4 regions of the Glutamicibacter endophyticus genome follow, and region 1 is predicted to be linked to each of the others. Evidence: riboswitches for the same ligand, from Rfam matches in the RefSeq annotation. Region 1 holds a riboswitch; each other region holds the start of a gene.
The links. A riboswitch is a leader RNA that binds a small molecule or an ion and turns the genes downstream of it on or off. The one in region 1 is predicted to bind S-adenosylmethionine.
Positions count from the first base shown of each region.

Region 1 (7,095 bases):
AGACGGAGAGCTGGAACAGTTCCATCGACTCGGCCAGCGCCCGCGCGGCGGGTTCACTGTGCAGCCGCAACGAGACGATTCCGCCGAAACCGCGCTGCTGGCTGGCGGCCAGTTCGTGGCCCGGATGGTCGGCCAGTCCCGGGTAGTAGACCTCGGCCACCTGCGGTTGCTCGGTGAGCCAGTGCGCAATGCGGCCGGCGGTGGCGCAGTGCCGTTCCATGCGCAACCCCAGGGTTTTCAGCCCGCGGGCGGCCAGATAGTTATCCTGCGGCCCGGATACCGCGCCGCCGGCGAACTGCTGGTAGCCCACGGCCTCGGCCAGCGACTGTCCGCGGTGCAGATAGTCGGCGACGATGACCGCACCGCCGAGCACGTCGGAATGCCCGCCAATGTATTTGGTGGTGGAGTGCACCACCGCATGCGCCCCAAAGTCCAGCGGGCGTTGCAGGTAGGGGGTGGCGAAGGTGTTATCGACGACGAGCAGCGCCCCGGCTTCGTGGGCCAGCGCCGCCCACCCGGCGATGTCGGCGATGCCCAGCAGCGGATTGGAGGGGGTTTCCAGCCAGAGCAGGGCGGTGTTTGGGCGCAGCGCGCCGCGCACCTGATCGAGGTTGGTGATATCCACGGTGCTGGCACTGATCCCCCACTTGTGGTGTAACCGGGTGATCAGCCGGTTGGTGCCGCCGTAGCCGTCGGCGCCGAGCACAATGTGATCGCCCGGGGCGAGCACGGCGCGCAGCAGGGCGTCTTCGGCGGCGATGCCGGAGGCGAAGGAGAAACCCGCGGCCCCGCCTTCGAGGGCGCTGAGCTGCTCTTCGAAGCCGCCCCGGGTGGGGTTGGAGCCGCGCGAGTATTCATGCCCGGCACGCAACACGTTGATGCCGTCTTGGATGAAGGTGCTGGTTTGGTAGATGGGCGGGATGACCGCCCCGGTGTGCGGGTCTTTGCCTTGGCCGGCGTGGACGGCCAGGGTGTTGAATCCGTGGCGTGGTGAGGTGCTCATGCGAAGGCTCCTTCCGGGGCGAGGGTGATCTGTGCGGCGGCGTGATCCAGGGCCTGGAACAGGTCGGCGATGAGGTCGGCCGGCTCCTCGAGACCGATGGATAGGCGCAGCGTTGCCTTGGAGAGTCCGGCGGCGGCCAGTTGTTCGTCGTTGAGTCGACAGTGGGTCATGGTGGCCGGGTGGACCACCATCGAGCGCACGTCGCCGATGTTTGCGGCCAGGGTGAAGAGCTGCAGGGCGTCGAGCACCGGGGAGACCAGGGAGGCGTCGGCCAGTTCGATGGCCAGCACGCAGCCGGTGCCGCGCGGGGCGACGTGGGCGGCCAGCTCGTGGTCCTGGTGCCCCGGCTGGCTCGGGTGGTGCACCCGGCGCACCAGCGCGTGCCCGGCGGCGGCCTCGGCAAGTTCCAGCACGGTACGCTGCACCCGTTCGGTGCGCACATTGAGCGTCTCGATGCCGGTGAGAATGCCGGAGGCGGCGGCCGGCGACAGCGAGGGCCCGAGGTCATGCAGGAATTTGGAGCGCACCAGCATGGCGTAGGCGGCGCTGCCGTAGCGTTCGAGCAGGGAGTACTGCCCGTAGCGCGGACGCGGCGCGGCGATCTGCGGCCAGCGTGCGGCGTCGGAGAAATCGAAGGTTCCCGCGTCGACGACCAGTCCGCCAAGCACCTGGCCGTGTCCGGCAAGCGCCTTGGTGGCCGAGTGCACGACGATATCGGCCCCGTGCTCGATCGGGCGGTAGTTCGCGGGGGTGGCCAACGTGTTGTCGACGACCACCGGAATGTTGTGGCGGTGTGCTAGCTCGGAGAGTCCCTGCAGGTCGAGCAGCGTGCACAGCGGGTTGGAGACCGATTCGACGAAGAAGGCGCGGGTGTCCTCTTCGATGGCGTCGGCCCAGGCGCTGAGGTCTTCCGGGTCGACAAAGCTCACGCGGATTCCGAAGTCGTTGAAGGAGTCGGTGAACAGGTCCACGGTGCCGCCGTAGAGCTTATTCGAGGCGACGATGTGCTTCGCGCCCTGGGTCAGCGCCAGCAGCGAGAGGGCGACGGCGGCCTGCCCGGTGGCGGTGGCCACCGCTTGGGCCCCGCCTTCGAGGGTGGCGACGCGTGCTTCGAGGGCAGCGACCGTGGGATTGCCGGTGCGGGAGTAGGTGAATCCGGGTTCGCGCAACGCAAATTTTTCGATGGCCTCGGCGTGCGAGCCGAATTCGTAGGCCGCGGCGGCGTAGACCGGGACGGTGAGTGGACGGTAGGGGCCCTCGGGCGAGTATCCGGCGTGGACTGCTGAGGTGGCCCCGTGCCAGGTGCTGTTCGGCTGTGACATATGTGCGTGTTCCTTGCCGGTTGGATGTCGGGTGGGGTGGGCGGAGATCAGGCGTGCGCGCTGATGCGCATGCCGGTGCGTTGCATACTGGTGGCGACGTGGCGCACCGGTGCGTGTTGGCGGGGTGGCGATGCCATTGCTTCGCTCATGTCTCCTCCTCGTTTCTCGTCACACGAGGGAGTGCACCGATCGGCGTCTATGCGAGGTACCTGGTAGGGAGGGTTGCTGCCCTCCCCTTCACGGTACGAGGCACAGCGCAACGTCCAAGGGCGTTGTCGGAACTGCTCCATCGTTCCTGGCGGTAGCACCTTTCGGTTTCCCGATGGTTGCTGCGACGTCGACGAGCCAGATCTCTCGGTCGCTCTTGATGGGGTGTTGTAATTCCATGGTTCGGCATGGGCGCCCGAGGAGGCAAACGGCACCGAACCGCGTGCTTCACACAACGCCAATCCGCGTCATATGTCGCAGTGTCGTCATATTGACGGCCCGGTGAACGCCTCTTTATGACATGCGCGGTGAGCCAAGATCCGCGAAATTCCGGGATTCGAGCGCCAAAAGATGTCGCGCCGGGTCGCCCGATGACAGTTCATGACACGCAGGAAGAGCGTTGGCGTCAGCCGAGCAGGTGAACTCCGAAGCTCGCGACCACCGAACGCACCTCGTCGAGGTAGCGCTGGGCCTGATCGGTGAGCGGGACCGCGGCGTGGTCGATCCAGCCGATCTCGATGCGTTCGTCCACATCCAGCGGGATGGCCACGATCGAGGGGTCGAGTTCGTCGCTGATGATGCCGGTCGAGATCGTGTACCCGCCGAGTCCGATCATCAGGTTGAAGATGGTTGCACGATCGGAGACCCGAATTTCGCGTTTGCTCGAGAGCGTGGAGAGGATTTCTTCGGCGAAGTAGAAGGAGTTGCTCGCCCCCTGGTCGAAGGTGAGCCGCGGTAGCTCCTCGAGATCTTCAAGGGTCGCCCGCTCCCGCGAGGCCAGCGGGTTGCTACGCGAGATGAAGATGTGCGGGTCGGCGAGGAATAGCGGGTGGAACACCAGCCGGGACTCGCGCAGCAGTTTGTCGATGACCTTCCGGTTGAAGTCGTTGCGGTAGAGAATGCCGATTTCACTGCGTAGTGTGCGGACATCTTCGATGATGTCCTCGGTGCGTGTCTCGCGCAGCGAGAACTCGTACTGCTCGGCCCCGCTGGCCTGGACCATCTTCACGAAGGCGTCGACGGCGAAGGAATAGTGCTGGGTGGAGATCCCGAGGAGGCGGGGTGCCGGCGGCCGGTCGAGATAGCGTTGTTCGAGCAGTTCGACCTGTTCGAGCACCTGCCGGGCGTAGCCGAGGAATTCCCCGCCCTCGACGGTCAGGGCCACGCCCCGCGCGGAGCGGACCAGAAGCCTGCGCCCAACCCGGGTTTCGAGTTCCTTCATCGCCGCGGACATCGTTGGCTGTGCGACGTAGAGCAGGTCGGCGGCCGCGGAGATCGACCCCTCGGAAGCAACCGTGAGGAAATAGCGCAACTGCTGCAGCGTGAGACCGTTCACTCCTTGAGCCATAGATTTAGTCTATACGAATCCATAGTCACGTCGAGTTACCTGATATCCGCCGATTCACTGCATGATTGACGAAACGACTTCCCCCGGCCTTACTTCAGGCCCCCTAGCACCAGATTGGCCGCCATGGCACACGCGTTTACCTTTAGCATCAGCACCACTGACTTCGACGAGCACTACACCCCGTCGGCGAGCTCGCGCATTACGACGAACTTCGCCAACCTGGCCCGCGGTGAGAACCGCCAGGAGAACCTGCGCAACGCGTTGACGATGATCAACCGCCGTTTCAACGCGCTGGCACACTGGGACAACCCGGACGGGGACCGCTACGCCCTCGAACTGAAGATCATCTCGGCCAATGTGCACTTCACCTCCAACGACGGGCCTCAGCAGTTCCCGCTGCTCGAGGTGCTCGATACCTGGATTCTCGATAAGCAGACCGGCACCCGGACCCACGGCATCGTCGGTAATAACTTCTCCTCCTACGTACGGGACTATGACTTCAGCGTGGTCCTGCCCGCCGCGGTCGACGAGTCGGGCACCCCGGCGCTCCCGCAGGATTTCGGCGACCTGCACGGTCAGCTCTTCCAGCACTTCCTCGACTCCGAGGCCTACCAGGAGCACTTCGCGCAGCTACCGGTGATTTGCATCAGCGTCTCCACCTCCAAGACCTACCGCCGCACGGGCAATAGCCACCCTGTCTTGGGTCTTGAGTACCAGCAGGAGGACTACTCGCTCACCGACGCGTACTTCGCGAAGATGGGTCTGCGCGTGCGCTACTTTATGCCTGCCGGCAGCGTGGCACCACTGGCCTTCTACTTCCGTGGCGACCTGCTCAACGACTACACCAACCTGCAGCTGATCAGCACTATCAGCACCATGGAGACGTTCCAGAAGATCTACCGCCCCGAGATCTACAATGCGAACTCGGCCGCGCCGGCGGTCTACCGCCCCAGCCTGAACGCACATGATTTCTCGCGGACCCTAATCTCCTACGATCGCGAGGAGCGCACCCGTCTCGGGGCGACGCAGGGCCGGTACACCGAGGAGCACTTCATCACCCCGAACCGCGAACTACTCGAGCAGTGGGCCGCCGCCTACCCGACTCCCGTCGCTTAAAGACCCAAGGACGCACCATGACTAACAAGTTACTTCCGACCTCCATCGTCGGCAGCCTGCCCAAGCCCTCCTGGCTGGCTCAGCCCGAGACGCTCTGGTCCCCGTGGAAACTCGAGGGTAGCGAACTGCGCGAAGGCAAGTACGATGCCATGCGCGCGGCCGTGCTGGAGCAGACCCACCGCGGCATCGACATCATCAGCGACGGCGAACAAAGCCGCCAGCACTTCGTCACGACCTTCATCGAGCACCTGACCGGGGTTGATTTCGACAAGCGCGAAACCGTGCGCATCCGCGACCGCTATGACGCGAGCGTGCCCAGCGTCGTCGGCGCCGTAGAGCGCGAGAAGCCGGTGTTCGTCCAGGACGCGGCCTTCCTGCGTTCCTGCACCGACCGCCAGATCAAGTGGACCCTTCCCGGCCCGATGACGATGGTCGACACGCTCTACGACGCGCACTACCGCAGCCGCGAGAAGCTGGCCTGGGAGTTCGCAACCATCCTGAATCAGGAGGCGAAGGAGCTCGAGGCCGCCGGCGTCGACGTCATCCAGTTCGACGAGCCCGCGTTCAACGTATTCTTCGACGAGGTCGCCGACTGGGGCGTCGCGGCGCTGGAACGTGCCTGCCAGGGACTGAAGGCCGAGACCGTGGTGCACATCTGCTTCGGCTACGGCATCAAGGCAAACAACGATTGGAAGGCGACCCTCGGCACCCAGTGGCGCCACTACGAGAAGTCCTTCCCGCTGCTACAGCGCTCCTGCCTCGACACCGTTTCCTTGGAGTCGCATCACTCGAACGTTCCGCTCGAGGTTGTCGAGCTCGTGCGCGGCAAGAAGGTCATGCTCGGAGCGATCGACGTGGCCAACGTGGAGATCGAAACCCCGGACGAGGTCGCCCAGACGCTGCGGTCGGCGCTTGAGTACGTCGACGCGGACAAGCTGATCCCAAGCACCAACTGCGGTATGGCACCGTTCCCCCGGGATGTTGCGCTGGCTAAGCTGAGCGCACTGAGCGCGGGCGCCTCCATCCTCCGCGAGGAGCTTGTCGGTGCCCACGTCTGAAATTACGACCACCGAGGCACCGACCGGTGACGCTATGCACGCTTCGGCATCCTCTCTGGCCGCCGAGGACTTCAAGGCCGTCTTTCGCGGACACCCCAGCGGCGTCACGGTCATCACGGCCGATGCTGGCGACGGGCCGGTGGCCCTAACCGCCTCATCGGTCGCCTCGGTGAGCGCAGAGCCTCCACTGCTCGTGTTCTCGATCTCGTCGCTCTCCTCGACCGCCGAGGCTCTGCTGCGGGCCGAGAGTGTTGTGGTGCATTTCCTCGACGGCAACGACGTGGAGGTGGCGAAGCTGGGTGCCACCAGTGGCATCGATCGCTTCGCGCAGGCCCAGACCTGGACACGCCTGGAGACCGGCGAACCCGTGTTTGACGGGGTGCGCGCTTGGGTTCGCTGCGTAATCGTCGATCGGATGCAGGCCGGAACCTCGACGATTGTGGTCGCCCGCGCAGTGGAATCGCAGATTGCGCGCGACGCGCAGCCGGGCGGCGCTGGAGATGCACTGGTCTATCACAACCGCACCTGGCACCGCCTAGGTGATCATTCCCGCCTCGACGGCTGAGGACGTTCTAGTGACCTGCCCCGTTTCCGGCACCGTGCTTTTCCAGAAAGTATCGGCGAATCACAGCGAGATCTGTAGGACGCTGGAACCGCGGCGCAGACGGTGACAGAATGCGGCTGCGGTAGCGCGACGTCGTTTCTAAGTCTGAGCATTTTCGAAACACTGCTCATTCATAGATCCACGTCGCGCACACGACCCTACAACCACTTTGGTCGACTAATTCGACCTGCCTTAGATTACTTATAAATGCGATTCACGCTTATACCTGATTTACCCGTTTCTCACCCGGCATTTCACGATGGTGGTACAGATTCAAGCGAGTTAATCGCGCTAGGTTTCCCGCACAGGTCGTGATTCCATTGCACGAGCGAACAAAAAGGGGCCTAACCGCTAGGTTTGGTTGAACGAACGCGTTACGCCTAGTGATAACGGTTCTTTTGCGAGGCTCCTGACGCTCTCAGCATCATGCCTCGGAT
Region 1 covers NZ_CP174200.1:671,424-678,518, reverse strand. The annotation lists gene ACJD00_RS03280 (cystathionine gamma-synthase) at 1-1,003, opposite strand, end outside; gene ACJD00_RS03275 (O-acetylhomoserine aminocarboxypropyltransferase/cysteine synthase family protein) at 1,000-2,325, opposite strand; SAM riboswitch class I at 2,609-2,699, opposite strand; gene ACJD00_RS03270 (LysR family transcriptional regulator) at 2,939-3,880, opposite strand; gene ACJD00_RS03265 (DUF1852 domain-containing protein) at 4,004-4,996, shown strand; gene ACJD00_RS03260 (methionine synthase) at 5,014-6,054, shown strand; gene ACJD00_RS03255 (flavin reductase family protein) at 6,089-6,619, shown strand.

Region 2 (7,095 bases), 740 kb from region 1:
CTTCTTGTCGGTGCGCTGTTCCGAACCACGGTTCAGCTGCGAGAGCGCAATCAGCGGGACATCCAGTTCCTTGGCCAGTAGCTTCAAGTTACGCGAGAACTCGGAGACTTCCTGCTGACGCGATTCGACACGCTTTCCCGAGCTCATCAGCTGCAGGTAGTCCAGCACGATCATGCGTAGCTCATTGCGCTGCTTCAGGCGACGGCACTTGGCGCGAATCTCCATCATCGACATATTCGGTGAGTCGTCGATGAACAACGGCGCCTCGTTGAGGCGTCCCATGGTGGTAGCGATCTTGGTCCACTGCTCATCGGCCACATCGCCCTTACGCAGCGCCTGCAACTGAATGGAGGCCTCGGCGGAGAGCAGGCGCATGGCGATTTCATTGCGGCCCATTTCCAGCGAGAAGAACACGGTGGCCATACGGTGCTTGATGGCTGCCGAGCGTGCGAAGTCCAGGGCGAAGGTGGACTTACCCACCGCCGGGCGAGCCGCGATGATAATCATCTGTCCGCCCTGCAGGCCCTGGGTCAGCTCGTCGAATTCGTAGAAGCCGGTAGGCACACCGGTAATGCCATCGCCGGCGTTAGCGGCGTTCTCGATCTCATCGACGGTGCCTTCAATGATGTCGCTCAGGCGCACATAGTCTTCGGAATTGCGGTTTTCGGCGACCTTGTAGACCTCGGCCTGGGCCTCGTTGACGATGGCATCGACCTCGCCATCGGGTGAGTAGCCCATTTGCACAATGCGCGTACCGGCATCCACCAGGCGGCGCAACACCGCACGTTCACGCACGATCTCCGCATAGTAGGCCGCGTTAGTTGCCGTGGGGACTTGCTGGACCAGATTGTGCAGGTAGGCGGCGCCACCTACGCGCGCCAGCTCATTGCGTTTGGTCAGCACATCGGCCACGGTCACCGCATCGACCGGCTCACCGCGACCATACAGGTCCACGATGGCCTCATAGATAAATTCGTGGGCGGGACGGTAGAAGTCCGCACCGCGCACCACCTCGACGACGTCGGCGATGGCATCCTTGGAAAGCATCATGGCGCCCAGCACGGAAGACTCGGCGGCCAGATCCTGTGGAGGTGTGCGCCCCGCATCCGCGTCGCGGCTTTCGTACGTCGGCTCAGCGCTCATAACTGACACTTCCATCCCCTTGAGTTCCACCCGGGCGGCTCTGCCCCCACCTTTTAACCAACTCACCAACACTGTCAGGCGTTACCGACAGGTTGAGTCGTGACATTGTGGATATTCGTCCGCCCTGTGCCAACGATAGGCGCGTTTACCACGGATCGAAACCCACTTATCCACAAAATATGTGGATAAAGGTGAAGCCCCTGTGGATTCGCTGTTTACGACTTGGGGAGAACTCTGTGGATTATTAAAATCACATCTTGTCAATAGCCATCTGACAAGGCCGTTTAGAAAATGGGTACTGTGGATACAAGTTTATTTTTCACAGTTATTCAGCCTGTAGATATCGCCTGTCCACAGCGAATCACCGCGTTTCCGGGGCTTTAGACAGGTTTTCAACCCCTTATCAACAAGTTATCCACTGGATTGTGGATAACTATGTGGAATCTTTTCATACCTTATGCAGAGTCGGGCGTGTGACCCTAGACAAGCGCGGGCAGTCGGCGAATGGCCGAGTCATGGAAAACGACCGGGTCATGCTCGGCCACCCGGTGCGCATGCACGCGCAGTAGCACCACCCAGTGATCGCCTGCATCGACCTCGGAGTAGATCGAGGTTTCAAAGTGGGCGGCCGAGTCATCCAGCAACAAGGCCCCGTCGGCGGTAACTTCGGTGGAGACGCCGGCAAAGCGGTCGCCATGCTTCGACGCCAACTGGGCACACACCCACTCGTTGCGTTCACTGAGCACCGAGATTCCAATGCGTCCAGCCCGCCGCAACCGAGGCCAGGTTCGCGAGGACTTTTGCACAGCGAACATCACCAGCGGTGGCTCGAGAGAGACCCCAACGGTAAAGGAGGACGCCACGAATCCCTCTTGGCGCCCATCTACGGTGGCGCACAGGGCTGCAATTCCTGAGGGGTGTCGGGCAAAGACCGTACGCAGGGAGTGAGAATCGAGATCGTAGTTCAGCGGCAAGGTTTTATCCTTCGTTCTCATGCCCACCGATGCGTGACATGGACGCTCTGCGGCACGAGACCGCGGGTTTCCATGGTTTTCGTCTCGATGTGCGGTACTTGCCCCGCACGGCCAGTACGGGACCGAATCGTCACCTGGAGCACCCCACTACCGTTGAGAGGGTTGCCGGCCGACAAGCCAGGGCTAGATGTCGACACTCTTGATTCTGTTAAGAACAATATGGGCTACATGACGCGAGGGTCAAACAAACTGCGTAGCAAAGCTCAATATTCACCGGTTTATTCGACCCGCCGCGTCACTCACGGACTCGCGCCGCGTAATCTTCGTTGTTCACAAGGCGTAAGCGGGCTCAGCCCAAAATGCTGCCACTGATCAGCGAGATAATCATCGCCAGCACCGCGGTGTTGAAGAGAAAGGCCACATAGGTATGCGTCCGAATGGTGCGCAGGCCCTGGCGGGTGCGCGGGGTGCCTCCGTTATAGGCTCCCGCGGCCGAGACCATCAGCGCCATGGAAAGAAAGTCACCGAAGTCCGGTGCCTCGCGGATGTCGAAGTCAATGTGTTCACCGGCGGCATTTAGCCGGAAGTACTGCAAGGCGAAAGTGTAACCCACCGAAACCCAACTGGCCGCGGCCGTTACGATAACCAGCGCGGGTACGAGCGCACTGGGGCTGTCCCATGGCGTGAGGACCAGGCAGATAGCCACCACGAGTGAGGCTAGGGCAAGCGAGAGGGACCACGCCTGCGCGTCGTGTGCGCCCATGAATCGGCTCAACTGGCTCGGCCCGTGCTGCCATTGGTAGCGCGCGATGCGTTCGAGCAGACGTGGGTCGGTGCGGGTATATAACCAATGTGTCCAGCCAAGATTAAGCACCAGTGCCAAGGCCAAGCCACCGCCAACAGCGGTGACCAGCAACGCCGCACCATTTATGTCGGAGCGGGAAAGTAGTGAACCGATAAGGAGCGCAGGCAAGAGCGGTAGCGAGGTTACCGCGAGCCGGAAGCCGTCATCGAAGGCAAGCCGGCGCCACCGCGCGCGCAAGGTTCGCTTGGCCGATTTCATAGCTCAACTCTCGCACAGAACGAGATGACATGAGGTGCATTGCGCCATTGTTTCGCGAAATAAGCCCCGTTCAGGGGCGTGTCTTAATGGCTATAGTGCAAGTACACCGCCGGTGGCGACCCCGAATGGAGCCAGTATGCACACCGAGATTCCTGACCTGCTCGACGCCCTGGGAGACAGCCGTTCGCTCTTGCGCGAGGCTTACGTAGATCTCGACGAGCAGGGATTTACCCATCGGCCCCACCCCGGAGGGCCCAGTCTCCAAGATCCCCTGCGGTTAGCCATTGAACTGGAGCTGGGGTGGTGCGCGCTGATCACACACGGCGAGCGAGCGCAGGACACCCAACCTTCCGTCGCCACGGCGAGCTCGTTAACGGCCGCCCTGCAGCAGTATGCATTGGTGGCCGCGGCCACCGATGCGCTGATCAGTTCGCTCACGGTCTTCGACCGGCGGCTAAGTGTTCCGCCAACCCCATGGACCCCGCCGGGCAGCACGTGGTCCCTGCGCCGCGTCATTGCCCATCTGATCACACAGACGGCATTTCAGGCAGGCCAGGCCCAAACACTACGTGCCGGGCTTGCAGCGGCCGCCTCGGGGTCCTGAGCGCGCCCGCTTAGAAGATTCGGATACTAGAGGCCTGAGGTCCCTCAGTCGAGTCCACCTCGAGGCGTAGGCTACCGCCCAGTGCCTCGACATAGCGCTGTAGTGTCGCGAACTGCACCCGGTCGAATTCGCCGCGCTCGAGCTTGCCGATCCGCTCCGCTTTGACCTTCAGCAGGGCGGCCAACTCCTGCTGGCTCAAGCCCGCGCGCTCACGGAGCTCACGCAAGTTCTCTTCACGTTCGGCCTGTTCAAGACTCCGCCGATGTTCGGCCACACGTTCCTTGGCGGAATCGTCCAACTGCGACTGGTCGGGAAAGACTGCGCCCATGCTAAAACCCCATTGTTCTGCTTGATGCCGGTGATTCACGGCCCAGCGTAGCACCGGGGCGTCGGCGGATCCGCCTCCGTGTTAACTCATGACCACGTTCCGCTGGGCACCGCCACAGGCCCTGATCGAGCGCGGGAGCTTTCGGGCTGTTGAGCCCGCGGTGCGCGGCGTAGACTAGGCGTCCACGGGCCTTGTCGGCAGAAATGGGCTAGGGGGACAGCATGTCTCAAACGTTCACCTATGACGTGTTTTCAAGCCTGGATGGATATGCCAGCGCCGGTGAGCACTGGGGCGGCTACTGGGGCAAGCAGGGCCCCGAACTCCTGGCTCGGCGCCTAGCCATCTATTCGGAGCCCTGCCTGCTAATACTCGGTGCGGCTACGTACCGGCTCTTCGCGCATTTCTTGGCCACCGAGCCACCGGATTCCGAGGTCTTCGATCCTTGGGTCAGCGCAATGCTCGGCCAACCGATGCTGGTGATCTCCACAAGTCTGCGCGAACCGCTGGAGCTACCCAATGCGCGGCTGGAGCGGGGTGATGCGACCGAGGTGGTGGCACGGTTGCGCGAGGAATCCAGCGTGCCGCTGCGCTCTCATGGAAGTATTCGGATGAACCGAGCGCTTTTGAATGCCGGGCTGGTCGATATCGTGCAGCTTACGGTTTTCCCGGCGCTCACCGGTGCCAGTGGTAGCGACCGGATCTTCGCCGAGGTCGGCGACTTTGACCTGGAGCTACTAGATGCCCGACTGCTGGATTCACGCACCCAGGAGTTGAGTTATCGTCCCACCCCGCACCCCTAGCGGGAGTACCTCGTAACTAAAAACGCCAATGGGTGGCACCCCGTTCACGCGGAACGGGATGCCACCCATTGATCAAAGTGAAGCCGAAAGGGCCTTACTTCTTGGCGGCAGCCACAACCTGCAGGCGCAGGTTGGCAACGACGTCCTCGTGCAGACGCACGGTGGCGGTGTAGTTGCCGGTAGCCTTGATGCGGTCATCGAACTCGATGTTGCGCTTGTCGATCTTGCCCAAACCGGCAGATTCGACGGCAGCTGCAATGTCAGCGTTCTTGACGGTGCCGAACAGGCGGCCGTTAGCGCCAGCCTTGACGGTGACCTTAACCGGCTGGGACTTCAGCGATGCTGCCAATGCCTGAGCTTCCTCGAGATTGGCAACGGCGCGAGCAGCGCGAGCAGCCTTGATCGACTCAACCTGCTTCTCACCGCCCTTGGTCCAAATGAGTGCGTAGCCGCGCGGCAGCAGGTAGTTACGGGCGTAGCCGTTCTTTACCTCGACAATGTCGCCAGCGGTACCCAGACCGGATACTTCGTGAGTCAGAATGATCTTTGCCATGGTGGTATCCCTTCCTTAACCGCGGCCAGCGCCGGAGTAAGGCAGCAGGGCAACTTCGCGGGCGTTCTTGATAGCCTGTGCGATCTTGCGCTGTTCCTGAACGGACACACCGGTCACGCGACGAGCGCGGATCTTGCCGCGGTCGGAGATGAACTTACGCAGCAATGCGGTGTCCTTGTAGTCGATGACGGTGATGTCAGCGGCCTTCAAGGGGTTGGACTTTGGTTTGGGCTTACGGATTTCAGCCTTAGCCATCGTGGAGCTCCTTAGCTTGGGAGCCCGCAGAGTGATCTGCGGGATGGTGAATAAATGAGTTTAGAAAGGTGGTTCGTCGTTGCCCGGGTTGCCCCAGCCACCGCCGCTGTTGTTGCCACCGCCGGTGCTCCACGGGTCGTTGGATGGAGCATTCCATCCGCCACCCTGCTGCGGCTGTTGCTGCTGCTGTGGGGCGTTCTGCTGCGGTGCGTTGGAGAAACCTCCACCGCCGCCGAAGCCACCGCCCCCACCGCCGGAGCGCTGGGTGCGGGTTACCTTGGCGGACGCGAAACGAAGCGAGGGGCCGATTTCATCGACCTCAAGCTCCATGACGGTGCGTCGTTCACCTTCCTTGGTGTCGTACGAGCGCGAACGCAGGCGACCCTGGGCGATGACGCGCATGCCCTTGGTCAGCGTTTCGGCAACGTTCTCGGCCGCCTCGCGCCACACCGATGCACGCAAGAACAGGGCTTCCCCGTCCTTCCATTCATTGGACTGGCGATCGAAGGTGCGCGGAGTCGAAGCGATCGTGAAGTTCGCTACGGCTGAACCGGACGGCGTGAAACGCAGCTCCGGGTCGGCGGTCAGATTTCCGATAACGGTAATTACAGTCTCGCCTGCCATTGACTCTCCTTAAATGGGGTGAACGTTGTTTGCACTACGACGGGAAAAGGGGCGTAATTAAACGCGGGCCTCTTCCGGACGGGTGACCTTGTGGCGCAGGATCTGCTCGTTGATCTTCAGCTGACGCTCAAGCTCGGACGAAGTAGCAGGATCTGCGGTGTAGTTCACCACGATGTAGATGGCTTCCGCCTTCTTCTTGATCTCGTAGGCCATCTTGCGACGACCCCAGATATCAACCTTCTCGATGGAACCACCGGCGGTGCGGACAACCTCGAGGTACTTCTCGATGGTTGGCTCGACGGTGCGGTCGTCGACCTCGGGATCAATCAGAACCATAAGTTCATAAGCACGCATGTGAACCCACCTCCTTTGGGCTAAGCGGTTGCGGCATCTCCGCAACAGGAGGTTCTAGCGTTATCCGCGCGGCTCACTACCCAGATTTCAGGCAGGATCCGGCACAGACCTATCAAGTCTAGACGATACACATGACGCCTCGTAACCTTTGTGACACAGGTAACTTGCGTCAACATTTGCGGTACAGTATTGCGCTTCGCCCGTCGGGATGTTTCGCTAGTGACTACGAGAGTTTCCCTATAGGAAAAGAGGCAGGTCATGCTCGCCCAACCCACCGAGAATCAAGTGCTGGCCGCGGCGGCGGCCATTGTTCAGGCCTTTGCCGCCACCGACACCGAGAGCTACTTTGCGAAATTCAGTGAAGACGCCAGCTTCATCTTCCATCCCGAACCACAGC
Region 2 covers NZ_CP174200.1:3,444,565-3,451,659, forward strand. The annotation lists gene dnaB (replicative DNA helicase) at 1-1,143, opposite strand, end outside; gene ACJD00_RS16040 (flavin reductase family protein) at 1,623-2,138, opposite strand; SAM riboswitch class IV at 2,207-2,322, opposite strand; gene ACJD00_RS16045 (DUF1345 domain-containing protein) at 2,467-3,180, opposite strand; gene ACJD00_RS16050 (DUF664 domain-containing protein) at 3,317-3,784, shown strand; gene ACJD00_RS16055 (helix-turn-helix domain-containing protein) at 3,795-4,112, opposite strand; gene ACJD00_RS16060 (dihydrofolate reductase family protein) at 4,334-4,912, shown strand; gene rplI (50S ribosomal protein L9) at 5,007-5,465, opposite strand; gene rpsR (30S ribosomal protein S18) at 5,481-5,720, opposite strand; gene ACJD00_RS16075 (single-stranded DNA-binding protein) at 5,781-6,344, opposite strand; gene rpsF (30S ribosomal protein S6) at 6,402-6,698, opposite strand; gene ACJD00_RS16085 (YybH family protein) at 6,957-7,095, shown strand, end outside.
Region 2: another riboswitch for S-adenosylmethionine. It lies ahead of ACJD00_RS16040 (flavin reductase family protein); the one in region 1 lies ahead of ACJD00_RS03275 (O-acetylhomoserine aminocarboxypropyltransferase/cysteine synthase family protein).

Region 3 (7,095 bases), 260 kb from region 1:
CCAGCCTTGAAGTTCTTGAATTGATCTTGGAGCACGCGCCAGCGCGCGGCGTTCACGCTCTGTTACGGCACCGGCCTGGTAATTTTCACTACGACGCCGAGGACCGCGCTGTGTTAGTCGCTCAGGCCCGATCCTTGGCGCGCTCCGGTGTGCACGGCTTGGTGCTCGGCGCCCTGGACGCTTCGGGAGCAGTGGATTCGCACTGCCTGCAGGAAGTGACCGCGGCCGCTTTTGAGGTAAACCCCGAACTGGAGATTACCTTCCATCGGGCCATCGATGAGGCCACCGACCCACTTGCGATTTTGGACTCATTGTTTGCTCTGCCCGTCGATCGCGTGTTGACTAGTGGAGGGAAAGAATCCGCGGTTGATGGCCTGGCGATGATTGGGCGGCTGGCCACGCGATCCGCGGGACAGATCCAGATTATGGCTGGAGGCGGGATGACCGCCGAAGCCATTGCCCAGGCCGCGGCCTATGGAGCTAGTGCGGTGCATTTTTCGGCCAAACAACCTTGGGCCGGAACCATCGGTGTCGATGCTGAGATGGTCGGCTTACTACGACAAAGTGTGGATCGGACCATGTCCGCTGCGGCTCAACTAACGAGCGAGGAAACATCATGAAGCGCGAGGAACGTCTCAACCAGATCTTGGATCTTTTGGGAGCCCGAGGACAACTCGATGTTGACGAAATCGTGCAACGGCTCGAAGTATCTCCAGCCACTGCCCGCCGCGATTTGGATTCGCTGGCCGCAGCGTCCTTGCTGACTCGCACCCATGGCGGTGCTGTCTCCAATACGGTGGCCTATGAATTGCCGGCTCGATTTCAAAAAGACACCAACGATGGGCTAAAGGCGCAGATCGCCAAGCGCGCAAGCTCGATGGTGCGACAAGACATGGTGGTCGGGCTTTCCGGCGGCACGACTACCAAGGCAATTGCCACCGAACTTGGGATGCGCGAGGATCTGGTGGGCGAACCGGGGCGAACTACCTTGACCGTGGTAACCAATGCGGTGAATATTGCTGCGCTACTGGCGGTGCGACCTCATATTCGTGTGATGGTTACCGGAGGGGTGCTCAACGCCCGTTCCTACGAATTGGTCGGCCCGTTGGCCCAGAGCGCTTTAGCGAAGATCACTCTGGATCTGGCTTTCGTGGGAGTCAATGGGCTCGATCCGACGATCGGACCCATGGTTGGCGATGAGATGGAGGCAGCCATTAACGAACAGATGATTCAGCAAGCCGAACACAGCTACCTAGTGGTTGATTCCACGAAAATTGGGTCCCGGTCGTTCATTATCTTGGACCGTGAAGAAGTTGACGGCGTCATCACCGATGATCAGCTCAGCGGACCGCAGCGCGCCGAGCTTGAAGCCTCCGGGTTACCGGTGATCAACGCGGACTAAAGTACCGCCGCGGCGTCCATTACGCGCGGGGCGACCTTGGCCAGGAGCTTATCCATCCGTGGGTTGTCGTCGCGCGAGAGCGTATCGCTTACCCGTTCGAGGGCCATGAGTCCCAACCAGATTTTGGCGCGGTGGGCGGTGGCCGGATCGGGTGCAATCTTTTCGATCAACTCGCGCCCATGCCATAACCCAAGGTACGCGCTGTTGAGCGCCGGATCCCATCCGGCGGCTAAGTCCCAGTCGAGTAGCCCAACGAGTTCTCCATCGACCCAATGCATGTTATGACCCGCTAGATCGCCGTGAACGAGGCCCGCGGGAACCTGAGCCAGCAGCGGAAGCTGGGCCCACAACGCTTGGGCGGGGGCGCGGAGCTCAACGGGCAACCCGTTGTAGGTTTCGGCGATCCGTGTTTCGGTCCATGGACCTCGGAATGCGAAAGGTTCGGCTAGTAATCCCTCAAGCTCACCGAGGGGAATCCGAGCCAGCTCGGTCACCACGCGGCGTAATACCTGAGGATCGCCTTGATGCGGCGGGTGAGCGGTACCCGGAACATAACTCATCACGACCGCGTTGAGATCTTGAAACCGTCCAACGCCACTCAACGGCCGAGGGACTTGATAGTCCAGTAGTTCATTCATGCGTGCGTGCAACTGCACCGACCGCGGCATGTCGTCACTTGCCTGCTTAGTACGGGCCATTCGGATCACGGCCTGCCCTTCGGCAATGAGCACCCGGTGAAATTGCCCGCCGGTATTGATAGTGGCCTGCTCCCAGTCGACGGACGGATAAAAGTCGCGGGCAAATTCTCGTTCGGCAGTTAAAGCTAACGACGTCATCAGGATCCTCGGATTGACATGTGGGTTCAGAACCAACCTTAGCCGCTACTCGCTCAGTGCAAACACAGCAGTCACTGCCTATGATCATGGGGTGAGACCTCAACTGCCTGTCGTTACGTCCCGCGCCGATCGTTCACCACGTCTCGAAGTGCTACTGGTACTGGCCCTATCACTGGGACAAAGCGCCGTGTATTCGCTGGTCAGTTTCCTCGACAAGCTCACGCGTGCGCCGCTGGGGGAGCAAACCACGTCGCTGAATAACTCGCTAAGTACGCGGCCCTACCTAGACCTGACTTACCAGCTCCTCGACATACTTTTTGCGCTCGTCCCGGTGGTGCTCAGTCTGTACTTCCTGCGCCTGACCCTCGGTCGTACCGTCCATGACATTGGTTTCGACCTGCGGCGTCCATTCCGGGACCTGCTGATGGGTGCGGCACTTTTCCTCGCCATGGGATTAGGCACCCTGGGCCTCTACGCGGCAGGCCGGGCCCTAGGGATCACCACAGCGCTGCACGCAGCAAACTTAGCCGAATACTGGTGGAGCATTCCGGTGCTACTGCTATCCGCAGCGCGCCATGCAATTCTCGAAGAAGTCATCATGCTGGCCTTTCTCGGTGCCTACCGGAGGTTCTTCGGGCTCTCGACCATGGCGGTCATTGTGGTCTCAGCGCTCGTGCGCGGTAGCTATCACCTCTATCAGGGCGTCGGACCGTTCCTCGGCAACTTCGTCATGGGACTGGTCTTCGGCTGGATCTATCAGCGTTATGGCCGGGTAATGCCACTAGTGATAGCCCATTTCCTCTTAGACGCGGTGGGCTTTGTCGGGTTTATGCTCATTGGCCCGGCCATCGGCATCGGAAACTAGGAGACGGATCATGGACATCAGAATTGTTGCCGCCACCGAAGAGCACGGTACCGCCCTGATTTCTTTGTGGGAGGAGGCCGAGCTACTGCGACCCTGGAATGATGCTCGGGCAGATATCCGCCGCGCTATCACGGGGCCCTCGTCGGATCTGCTCCTCGGGATGGTCGACGGGCAGCTGGTCGCTTCGGTGATGGTAGGCCACGACGGGCACCGTGGGTGGCTTTATTATCTTGCGGTAGCTCAGGAGGCGCGGCGTCGAGGCTTCGGGCGTGCAATGGTGCAGGCGGGGACGAGTTGGCTTGAACAGCGAGGAGTACCCAAGGTCCAATTGATGGTGCGCGATGGCAATGAGCAGGCCCGTGACTTCTATCGCGCCTTGGGTTTTGAAAGACAACGCGTCGAGGTGCTGGGAATGGTTCTTCCACAGACGCTGGATGCATCGCCTTAAAACGTGGAGGTCGGCACGCCCCAAGGGCGTATGCCGACCTCACACTGCAAAGTTCTAAAGAACCACGGTGCCATTCGGAGTTTCGAAGGTTACCGACATGATGCCAGGAGTCCCGTTCGGCGCCTGGTAATTCATGATGACGTCGCCTAGGACTACCTCACGCGGTTGTCCAAGCCATTCGAGTACCCGATCACGTGATCCGGCGATCGAGATCTGCGAAATCGAACCGCGCGGTTCTAGCGCGCGTGAGGGGTGCAATTCCTCGGTGCCCTCGTCCCAGCGAATTAGGTAGGGGACCTGCGGATCGGCGATGAGTCCCTTGATGCCGATCTGGCGCCAAGTCAGCTCACGGCCATCTGGGAACTTGCGGTTACCCGGCACGGATTCACGACCCAGCCGTTGCTCGGCGTCCGAGAGGTCATCGAGTGAGACAACCCAGCCCATCCAGCCGCCGCCGGCCTCGGAGCGGGCCCGCACCGCTTGGCCGAAGGGGGCCTTGTCGCTGGCCGGGTGATTCAGTACCTCGACAACTTCGAGGTACTGATTGTTCGTTAGCGGAAAAATTACGTTGCGAGTTCCGAATCGTGGATGCACGCCACCTTTGACGAAATCCAATCCCAAGGTCTTGGATACCCGCTCGGCAGTAGGCATCAGCCCATCTGGGCCACAAGCGTACGAAACGTGATCTAGCCTCATCATGGCTACATCATTGCACCATGTGATTCAAGTCTCGACTTAGGGTTACCTTAGTTGAGTTTGGGCCCGTCATTGAGCCTATTTGCTGGAGTAAACCGCAGGTCGCATCCAAAGTGTTGCCCTCGAGCTGGTTTGGTCGATCACTATGCAGTGCTGCCAGAAGTGGGGCGACGGTGGTGTCTAGGTAAGCGCGCTGCGTTCTGAAGTCGCGCGGTTTTCTGTCCAGGGTTTCCCGCTTCAGGGTGCTGGTCGAATATTCTTTGATCTGATTCCCTGATTACGTGATTGTGACCCACTGCGTCACGTCAATATGTCACAGATTGCAAAATTCTTCGACAGTCGGCAGACTTATAGCTAGGTCATGAGTTCCAGCGACAAGCCCCGGCTCGCTGGACGGCAACCCTCCAACCGCGGTGGGGTGCCCCGGGTGAAGACCTGGCCCTGCACGCAGATGCGTGCTCAGGACAAGCGCGGGTTACTCCCTGGAAGGCGCCACCGTGTGGTCTTCCATGCAGGTGTGTTTTCAGTGGTGTACCCCTAACTAGTTATGAACTAATTGGAGGAAAACCATGAGCCAGAATTGGTCCTTTGAAACTCGTCAGATCCACGCAGGACAGACACCTGACCCGGTGACCGGTGCACGTGCGCTACCGATCTACCAGACCACGTCGTTCGTCTTCCCGAGTGCCGAGAGCGCCGCGGCGCGATTTGCACTTCAAGAACTTGAGCCGATCTATACCCGTATCGGCAATCCCACGCAGGAAGCCGTCGAAAACCGCATCGCAGATCTCGAAGGCGGCGTGGGCGCACTGCTACTGTCCTCCGGGCAGGCAGCAACCAGTTTCGCCATTCTGAATCTCGCCGAAGCCGGCGATCACATCGTGGCCAGCCCCAGCCTTTACGGTGGTACGCAGAACCTGCTCAAGCACACCCTGAAGCGTCTGGGCATTGAGGTTACCTTCGTGGCCGACCCGGACAATCTCGAGGCATGGCGCGAGGCCGTGCGTCCAAACACCAAGGCCTTCTTCGGTGAGGTAGTCTCCAACCCGCGCCAGGACGTGCTGGACATCGAAGGTGTGGCCGCCGTGGCCCACGAAGCCGGCGTGCCGTTGCTCGTGGACAACACCCTAGCGACGCCGTACCTGGTCCGTCCGATCGAGTGGGGCGCCGATATTGTCATTCATTCGGCCACCAAGTACCTCGGCGGACATGGCACCGCCATCGCTGGCGTAATCGTTGACTCGGGGAATTTCGACTTCGCTAAGGACCCGGAACGATTCCCGGGCTTCAACACCCCGGACGAGTCCTACAACGGCCTGGTCTTCGCCCGTGACCTTGGCGTCAACGGCATTTTCGGGGCCAACTTGGCCTACATCCTCAAGGCCCGGGTCCAGCTCCTGCGTGACCTCGGATCCGCGGTGGCACCTTTCAACGCGTTCCTGATCGCACAGGGACTTGAGACGTTGTCGTTGCGCGTGGAGCGCCACGTGGCCAATGCCAAGGCCGTGGCGGAATTCCTTGAACAGCACGAACTGGTCGAATCCGTCAGCTACGCGGGGCTTCCTTCGTCGCCATGGTACGAGCGTGGGCAGAAGTACGCTCCGCAGGGTGTTGGGGCCATCGTGGCCTTCGAAGTGGCCGGTGGCACCGCCGCCGGGCAAGCCTTTGTCGATGGACTCAAGCTTCACTCCAACCTTGCCAACATCGGCGACGTGCGCTCGCTGGTGGTGCACCCCGACTCCACCACGCACGCGCAGCTCTCCGCCGAGGAACGTCTGGCCGCCGGTGTGCGTCCGGGCCTCGTGCGGTTGAGCGTTGGCATCGAAAATATCCAGGATATTCTGGCCGATCTCGAGCTCGGCTTCGCCGCCGTAGGTGAGCTCGGCTCGAAGGAATTGCAAGAGACACGCTAAGGCATATGAGCATACCCGTGACTACCGAGCCGACGTATTCGGATCACCCGACCATCGACGGACAGGACGGCATTGTGCGCCGCCTGTCCGTGGGTGAGCACCATTTTGAAACCGGAGGGTACCTGCCCGAGGTGGAGCTGGCCTACGAAACCTTTGGCACGCTCAATGCCGAGGGCAGCAACGCGGTGCTGGTGCTGCATGCGCTGACCGGAGATGCACATGTGGCAACCGGGCATGCCGCACAGCCCGGCTGGTGGGCTGACTTCGTAGGTCCGGGGCTCACCGTGGACACGGATAAATATTTCGTGCTCAGCGTCAATATGCTCGGTGGGTGCAACGGTTCCACCGGACCATCGAGCCACGACGCGCATGGCCGTCCCTATGGGTCGCGCTTCCCGTTCACCACAATTCGCGATGCGGTGCACGTCGAGGCGAAACTCGCCGATGTCCTAGGGATCGACGTGTTTCATGCGGTGATGGGTGGTTCCATGGGTGGAGCGCGCGCTCTGGAATGGGCCGTGCAGTATCCGGATCGGGTGAGGAATCTGGTGGTTATGGCTGCCACCGGTCAGTCCACTGCCGAACAGATCGCCTTCGCTCAGGTGCAAATCGAATCGATTCGGCAGGACCCATACTTCGCTCAAGGGGACTACTACGCAAATGCCGTAGGCCCCGATGCGGGTTTGGGTATCGCCCGCAAATTGGCCCACATTACGTACCGTTCCGAGGCGGAACTGGAACACCGCTTCGGGCGGACGGCGCAGGGCCAAGAACAACCACTGGGATCTGCAACCTGGCCACGCGGTCGCTACCAGGTGGAGAGCTACCTCGACCACCAGGCCGGCAAGCTGGTCAACCGTTTCGATGCGAACAGCTATGTGGTGCTCACCGAGGCGCTGATGAGCCACGATATCGCGCGTGGTTTCGATTCCTTC
Region 3 covers NZ_CP174200.1:932,975-940,069, forward strand. The annotation lists gene ACJD00_RS04435 (copper homeostasis protein CutC) at 1-620, shown strand, start outside; gene ACJD00_RS04440 (DeoR/GlpR family DNA-binding transcription regulator) at 617-1,402, shown strand; gene ACJD00_RS04445 (aminoglycoside phosphotransferase family protein) at 1,399-2,238, opposite strand; gene ACJD00_RS04450 (CPBP family intramembrane glutamic endopeptidase) at 2,330-3,103, shown strand; gene ACJD00_RS04455 (GNAT family acetyltransferase) at 3,114-3,551, shown strand; gene ACJD00_RS04460 (VOC family protein) at 3,606-4,250, opposite strand; SAM riboswitch class IV at 4,605-4,724, shown strand; gene ACJD00_RS04465 (bifunctional o-acetylhomoserine/o-acetylserine sulfhydrylase) at 4,817-6,160, shown strand; gene metX (homoserine O-acetyltransferase MetX) at 6,166-7,095, shown strand, end outside.
Region 3: another riboswitch for S-adenosylmethionine. It lies ahead of ACJD00_RS04465 (bifunctional o-acetylhomoserine/o-acetylserine sulfhydrylase); the one in region 1 lies ahead of ACJD00_RS03275 (O-acetylhomoserine aminocarboxypropyltransferase/cysteine synthase family protein).

Region 4 (7,095 bases), 98 kb from region 1:
TCCCGAAGAGCAGACCAAGGCAGTAGGTGACCGCCGCCGCCCCCAACCCGATGCCGAGCTGACGCAAGCCGCGCTTGAGCGGAGAGGCGCCGGAGAGCAGCCCCACCACGCCGCCGGTACCAAGCAGCGCCAACCCGACGAGGACCAGCGAGAGCACGACCGCGCCGGTGCCCGACAGACCGAAGATATACGGCAGGATCGGGATGACGGCGCCGGAGGCGAAAAAGGCGAAGGAGGAAGCTGCCGCGCCCGGGGCCGAGCCAAGCTCCTCGTGCTCCTTCTCAAGTTCTTCGGCGCGAGCCTCTGGATGCAAGGAGAAGGAAGGGTTGCAGTCACAGGTAAAAAGGCCCATGCGTTCGGCAACTCGGTGCTCGGCATCTTCGTCGCTCATGCCGCGCGCCTTGTAGATCAGCACAAGCTCATTTGCATCGAGGTCCAGGTTCGGGGCCGCCGCGAGAGTGACCTGTGTGGGCCGCGAGGCGGTCAGCAGCTCGCGTTGCGACCGTACCGACACATACTCACCGGCTGCCATGGACAGCGCGCCGGCCAAAAGGCCCGCGATACCCGAGAACAGCACGAAACCAGAGGCCACGCCGGTGGCCCCGACGCCCATGACGAGGGCCAAGTTGGAGACCAAACCGTCGTTGGCCCCGAAAACCGCGGCCCGGAAATTGCCCGAGAGGCGTGCCCGTCCCGCCGTGGCTAGCGCCCTGATGACTTCCTCGTGTACCTGTTCGTCCGCCGCCATCTGTGCGGTGGCGTCGGCATCCTTTTCGTAGGGGGAGCTACTTTCCGCGCGCTGAGCCAAGGCCAGCACGAAGACCGACCCGAAGTGACGTGCCAACCAGCGCAGGAACATGCGGCGGGTCGACGGACGCACATGGCGTGCATGCTCGCCGAGTTTGGTCCGCCAATAGGCCTCATGCCGTTCTTCGGCCTCCGCGAGCCCCAGCAGGATCTGCCGTTCTTGCCCTGTGCGGCGTTCGGCCAGCTCTCGATAGATGGCGCCTTCGGCGATTTCATCGGCCAAATAGCGCCGCCAACGGCGGATCTGTGCCGAGGTGGGCTGTGCTGACGAGCTGTCGCTACTCATGCGTTGTTGCTCCTGGGGCAAAGCCGGGCTGCTACGCCCGGCGAAGGCGAACTTCTCAGCTCCCCACACTAGCCAGCGAAGCGGGACTGGGGAATTTGGCAAGACTAAATACGCGCAGCCGGCCTCCGCGGGCTCCACGCGCGGCGGTGCGGATCAACAATTGCTGTGTTTCGGCGTCGAAGCGTGGCCGATCGACCGCGCGCGAGAGCGTACCTAGCAGTTCGTCGGGATTGGCTATGCCCCATTCTTCCCAGCGGCCCTGTCTCCGGAATCGGACAACATTGGCATGGGTATCGATCAAGGGAAACACGGCGTCGGCCATGGGCGATCCTTCGCGCTTAAGCTCTTGCCCGTGGCAATGGCACACGGACCGCTTCCTCATCCGAACCACCCATGAACTTGGGGTTGGTGTGTGGCCAGTCGGAGCTTGGCGCCACATCTCGTGAAGCTACACGGCCGATATTACCGTACGGCGTGGCCTACCGAATTCTGTTACGGCAGATTCGGGGCATGGGCGTACAGTCCGGCGAAGCCGTCGAGCTGTTCTCGCAAGATGTCGATATGACCGGCATGGCGGGCTGTTTCGCCGAACATGTGAGTGACGAGGCGGGCCAGATTGGTGTGCCGGTGTGTGACCCACCAGGTTACTTCGGCCGCGGTGGTGGGCTCGAGCTCGTCGCAGGCGGCTTCGGCGAAAGCGATGGCGCGGCGGTAGCTTTCGCAGACCTCGCGCAGGGTCAGCTCCTTTGGGACGGTGAATTCTGCCTGTGGGTCGTCGCTGGCCAGCACCTGACGCATGTGTTCGTCCTGCGGAGTTCTGCCCAGGCATTCGCCGAAGTAGGCGTACTCCGTTGCCGTCAAATGATGCACGATCCCGATGATGCTACTTCCGGTGGCGGTCATTTCCTGCCGGGCGTGGGCCTCCGACAGGTCGGCGCATTTCCATAACACTGCTTCTCGCGCCTCGTTGAGGTACTCTCGAACGCGCTGCGCGCCTGGATCCTGACTAAGACTCATGGTCCACAGCCTAGGAAGATCTCCAGCAAAAGAACAGGGGCCGCGAACCAAGTGGTTCGCGGCCCCCTGCCGGTCAGCGGGTGCCCCGGCTAGCTGCGGCGCACGCCTTCCTCGGTCGAGCGACCGGACAAGCGTTCGCTCCAGTGTGCGAGAACCGAGTCATCGGTCGGCTTGGTGGCCAAGGAAACGACCACGTAAACGATGGCGGAAATGGCCAGGCCGTAGTAGATCGGTTCGTTGGCGTACACGCCTGCGAAGGGCGCTTCGGCCTGAATCTCGAGGTAGATCATGGTGCCAAGGGTCACCAGTGCCCCGGCGGCCATGGAGGAGGCCGCACCGATTCCGGTGCCGCGGCGCCAGATCAGTCCGCCGAGGATCGAGACCAGTAGACCGCCGACGAGGATGTCGTAGGCAATGGTCAACGCGGCCACCACGTCGGTAAAGACGATGGCCAGCAACATGATCAGCACGCCGAGCCCCAGCACCCAGTAACGGTTGGACTTCACGTCTTCTTCCGGGTTGCTCTCGTGATCCACCTGCACCGTGCGACCGAATAGGTTGGCCACGACAGGCAACACGTCGTTGCGAGCAACGGTTGCCGAGGCAATCAGGGCGCCGGAGGCGGTGGACATCATGGCAGCCAAGGCGGCGGCCAGCACGATGCCGCCCAGACCGATGGGCAGCAGGTCGCTGGCCACGGTACCGAAGACAACGTCCGGGTTGTCCTTCGCGGTTTCGGCCAGTCCCGGTAGCGCCACACGAGCGCCCATACCCACCATCGCGCCGGCGACGCCGTAGATGATGCAGTAGATTCCGGAGGTCAGCCCACCCCATTGGGCGACCTTGTCGGTACGGGCGGTGAAGACGCGCTGCCAGATGTCCTGGCCGATCAACATGCCAAGGCCATAGACGACGAAGTAGGTGATGATGGTCTGGGTGCCAATGCCGTCCCAGGTGAAGAACTCGGCTTCGAGGCGGTCGCGAATAGCTGAAAGTCCGCCGGCCGACGACAGCGTGAAGGGCAACATCAGGGCAAAGACACCAACGGTGGTGATGAAGAACTGGACCTGATCAGCCAGGGTAATCGACCACATGCCGCCAATGGTGGAGTAAATCAGCACAATGGCGCCGCCGATGAGGATCGCCAGCCAGCGGTCCCAACCGAAAATGACGGTGAAGACCGTGGCGTAGGCGCCGGTGGAGGTAGCGGCCAGCATCAGCGTGTAGCCGAGCATCACCACGCCAGAGCCGTTCGTGGCCGTCTTCGAGCCATAACGCAGGCTCAGCATCTGCGAAACGGTAAAGATCTTCAAACGCTGGATTTTTGGCGCGAAGAAAAGCGATAGGGCGGCCACGCCGATACCGATGGCCGCAACGAGCCAGGCACCGGAGAGGCCAAATTTGTAACCGAGTCCGACGCCGCCGACGGTGGAGGCGCCCCCGAGCACGAGGGCTGACATGGTGCCGGTGTAGAGCACGGGGCCGAGTCGACGGCCCGCGACGAGGAAGTCCGAATTGGAGTGCGTGCGGGTCTTGCCCCACCAGCCGAAGGCGAGCATCCCTAGGAGATAAATGATGACGATGGCGCCATTGACGATTTCCATCATGGTCCCTAACTTACGAGTGCGAGTGTGTCTCCGCGTGGATGATTGCGGAAACAAAATATTTCTATTGGTAAACGAATGGTAGTTTACGATGCGTGGGCATGTAACCCCTTCCGGCGAAAATTACGTTGGATTGAACCTGGGGCACCCACCCGAGGAAAGGGGAACTGCCCGAATGAAGGCGTTGCCGGTTGAGCCGAGTGGCTCGGCCATCAATATTGGATCCCGACTGCGAGTCGCACGTCAGGCTCGTCGCCTGACCATTGAGCAGGTTGGCGAAATGACGGGCCTGACCAAGGGCTTTCTTTCGCGCGTCGAACGCGATCTCACCAGCCCGTCGGTCGCTACGTTGCTTTCGCTGTGCGAGGTGTTGGGTATCGAGGTCGGGGAGCTGTTCAGCGTGCCCGAGACGCAGATCATTCGGCTGGCCGATGCTCCGCGAATTTCCTTGGGCGGCGAGGGCATTACCGAGCAGTTGATTACGCCGGGAACCGAAAAACGAGTCCAGGTTATCCGTGCGGAGATCGCTCCACACGGAGCCGGCGAGGACGATCTGTACTCGATGGATTGTCAGGTCGAGATTCTGCATGTGCACTCGGGAAAGTTCATCCTCATTCTTCCGGAGCGACGCATTGAGCTCAGCGCCGGAGACACCGTCACCTTCCCGGGCCGCGAACCGCATAGCTGGATCAATCCCATCGATGAGCCCTGCGTGGTCACCTGGACAATGGTGCTCTAGCCTCCGCTGACCGCGTATTCTTAAAGTCGGTGTCCTCTGTGTTGACTACGGCGGAGGAAAAGTAGCGGCGCGGGAGGGAGGAATGCGTGAGCAAGGATAAATCCAACTCGACCCCGAAGAGTATTGGCTGGGGGTTGGCGTTATTCACCGGCCTGTTGGTTGGCGTGACCTTCACATTCCTGCGCACGCAACGAAACTTCTTCATTATCGGGGCGGCTATTTTGGCCGTCGTGATTATCGCCCTCGGAGTGGCTACGGTGCGCCGCAGGGCGCGGTACCCGCAGCTCTTTGGGGCACATACCTCCGCGATGTATCTGCTCTGGAGCATGTTCATTCTCGTGCTGGCCGGACCGGTGCAACTGGTCTGGGTGGCGTACTCGCTGGAGCAACTGATGATTAAATCTCTGGCGGTGTCCCTGGCCTTTGGCATAGGGATCCATGAGGTCGACAGGGCGTTGGTCCGCGGGGCTCGGCCCCCTGTGAGTGCCGCAGATGGCCGAGTCGACGGCTAAAAATTAACCCGGGTTCGCCCGGGTTTTTTCATGTCTTGGCGGCGTAGCCTTGACGTGACCCTGCCCTCTAAATAGCATGGTAGAAAACCTACGTTTCATATTTGACAACTCACCGTGGAGTGTCAGATCGACAGTGAAAGGATCTTCGCCATGGAAGAAATTCGCATCGAAGACAACGGCAACCTTGGCCCAATCAACGCCGCGCTCACCCCGCGCTACGCCGGCCTGGGAACCTACGCCCGCCTGCCACGTTTGGACCAGGTAAAGCAGGCCGACGTAAAGATCGTCGGCGTACCCTTCGACTCCGGCGTCTCCTACCGCCCCGGAGCCCGCTTCGGCGCCAACCACGTGCGCGAAGCCTCGCGTTTGATCCGCCCATACAACCCGGCCACCGACGTTTCCCCGTTCGCGTTGAGCCAGGTCGCGGATGCCGGCGACATGTCGGTCAACCCCTTCAACATCAATGAAGCCATCGAAACCATCCAGCAGAACGCCCTGGACCTGACCGCCGATGGCTCCTCGCTGGTCACCATCGGTGGCGACCACACCATCGCCTTGCCGCTGTTGCGTGCGGCCACCGAGCGTGCCGGCCAGCCGGTCGCCATGCTGCACTTCGATGCCCACCTCGACACCTGGGACACCTACTTCGGTGCCGAATACACCCACGGCACCCCGTTCCGCCGCGCCGTCGAAGAAGGCATCCTGGATACCGAGGCGATCAGCCACGTGGGTACCCGCGGTCCGCTCTACGGCAAGAAGGATCTCGAAGACGACAAGCGTTTCGGCTTCGGTATCGTGACCAGCTCGGATGTCTACTACCAGGGCGTGCGCGAAATCGTCGACAAGCTGCGCGATCGCATTGGCAACCGCCCGCTGTACATTTCCATCGACATCGACGTCTTGGATCCGGCCCACGCACCGGGCACCGGCACCCCGGAAGCTGGCGGCATCACCAGCCGTGAGCTGCTCGAAATCCTGCGCGGCCTGCGCGGCATGAATGTGGTCGGCGCCGACATCGTTGAAGTTGCCCCGGCCTATGACCACGCCGAACTGACCGGTGTGGCCGCCTCGCACGTCACCTACGACCTGATCTCCCTGATCAGCGAGTTCCGTCAGAACAACGGCAAGAACAAGCGGTAGCGGTTATGGCACAGCGCAACGGCGGCGACCTCGTCGTCGAAACACTGTCGGCACTCGGCGCCAAGACCGTCTTTGGCATTCCCGGGCAGCATGCCCTGGGGCTCTTTGACGCGCTCTCGCGTTCCGAGCTGCAGTTCATTTCCTCGCGCGTGGAAAACAACTCGGCCTTCGCCGCCGACGGCTATTCACGAGCGACCGGGGAAGTGGGCGTACTCTTCCTCTCCACCGGTCCCGGCGCCTTGACCTCATTGGCCGGTTTGCAGGAAGCCTACGCCACCGGTGTGCCCATGGTCGTGGTCGCCAGCCAGATCCCATTGGATGGACTCGGCGCCCGCCGCAAGGGGATGCTGCACCAGCTGGATGACCAGAAGGCTTCGGCCGCGAACGTCACCAAGTCGCAGCGCACCGTGCACCACGCCTCGGGTATTCCCTCGGCCATCCAGGATGCGTGGGCGGATGCCATTACGGTACCCATGGGCCCAGTGTGGGTCGAGGTTCCACAGGATGTGCTGTTGGCACCGGTTATGGTGCCACCGGTGCGCGATGCGCTAGCCGAGGCCTATGAGCATCCGCCGCGGGTGGAGCTCGTGGCCGAGGCCGTACGCTGGCTCGCCGAGGCCAAACGCCCGGCCGTCGTTGCCGGTGGCGGCGTGCGCCGTGCAGGGGCCAAGCAGGCGTTGCTCGAGGTCGCCGAACTGCTACAGGCCCCGGTGCTGTGCTCACCCGGCGGCAACGGCGCGTTCCCGTGGAACCATGAGCTATCCCTGCAGTCCTGGGTAGAGGACCGCTACGTGACCGAGGTGCTCGAGGACGCCGATGCGCTCATCGTCATCGGCTCCTCGTTGGGCGAAGTGACCAGTAACTACTTCACCCTCACCCCGCGCGGCAAGATGATCCAGATCGACGCCGAACCCCGGGTGCTTGAGTCGAATACCCCGGCCTTGGGTATCCGCGCCGATGCGCGCGCCGCACTGGAGTACCTGGCTCAGG
Region 4 covers NZ_CP174200.1:573,387-580,481, forward strand. The annotation lists gene ACJD00_RS02800 (VIT1/CCC1 transporter family protein) at 1-1,093, opposite strand, end outside; gene ACJD00_RS02805 (hypothetical protein) at 1,149-1,415, opposite strand; SAM riboswitch class IV at 1,431-1,541, opposite strand; gene ACJD00_RS02810 (DinB family protein) at 1,586-2,110, opposite strand; gene ACJD00_RS02815 (sodium:solute symporter) at 2,200-3,714, opposite strand; gene ACJD00_RS02820 (helix-turn-helix domain-containing protein) at 3,890-4,453, shown strand; gene ACJD00_RS02825 (hypothetical protein) at 4,540-4,965, shown strand; gene speB (agmatinase) at 5,116-6,105, shown strand; gene ACJD00_RS02835 (thiamine pyrophosphate-binding protein) at 6,111-7,095, shown strand, end outside.
Region 4: another riboswitch for S-adenosylmethionine. It lies ahead of ACJD00_RS02805 (hypothetical protein); the one in region 1 lies ahead of ACJD00_RS03275 (O-acetylhomoserine aminocarboxypropyltransferase/cysteine synthase family protein).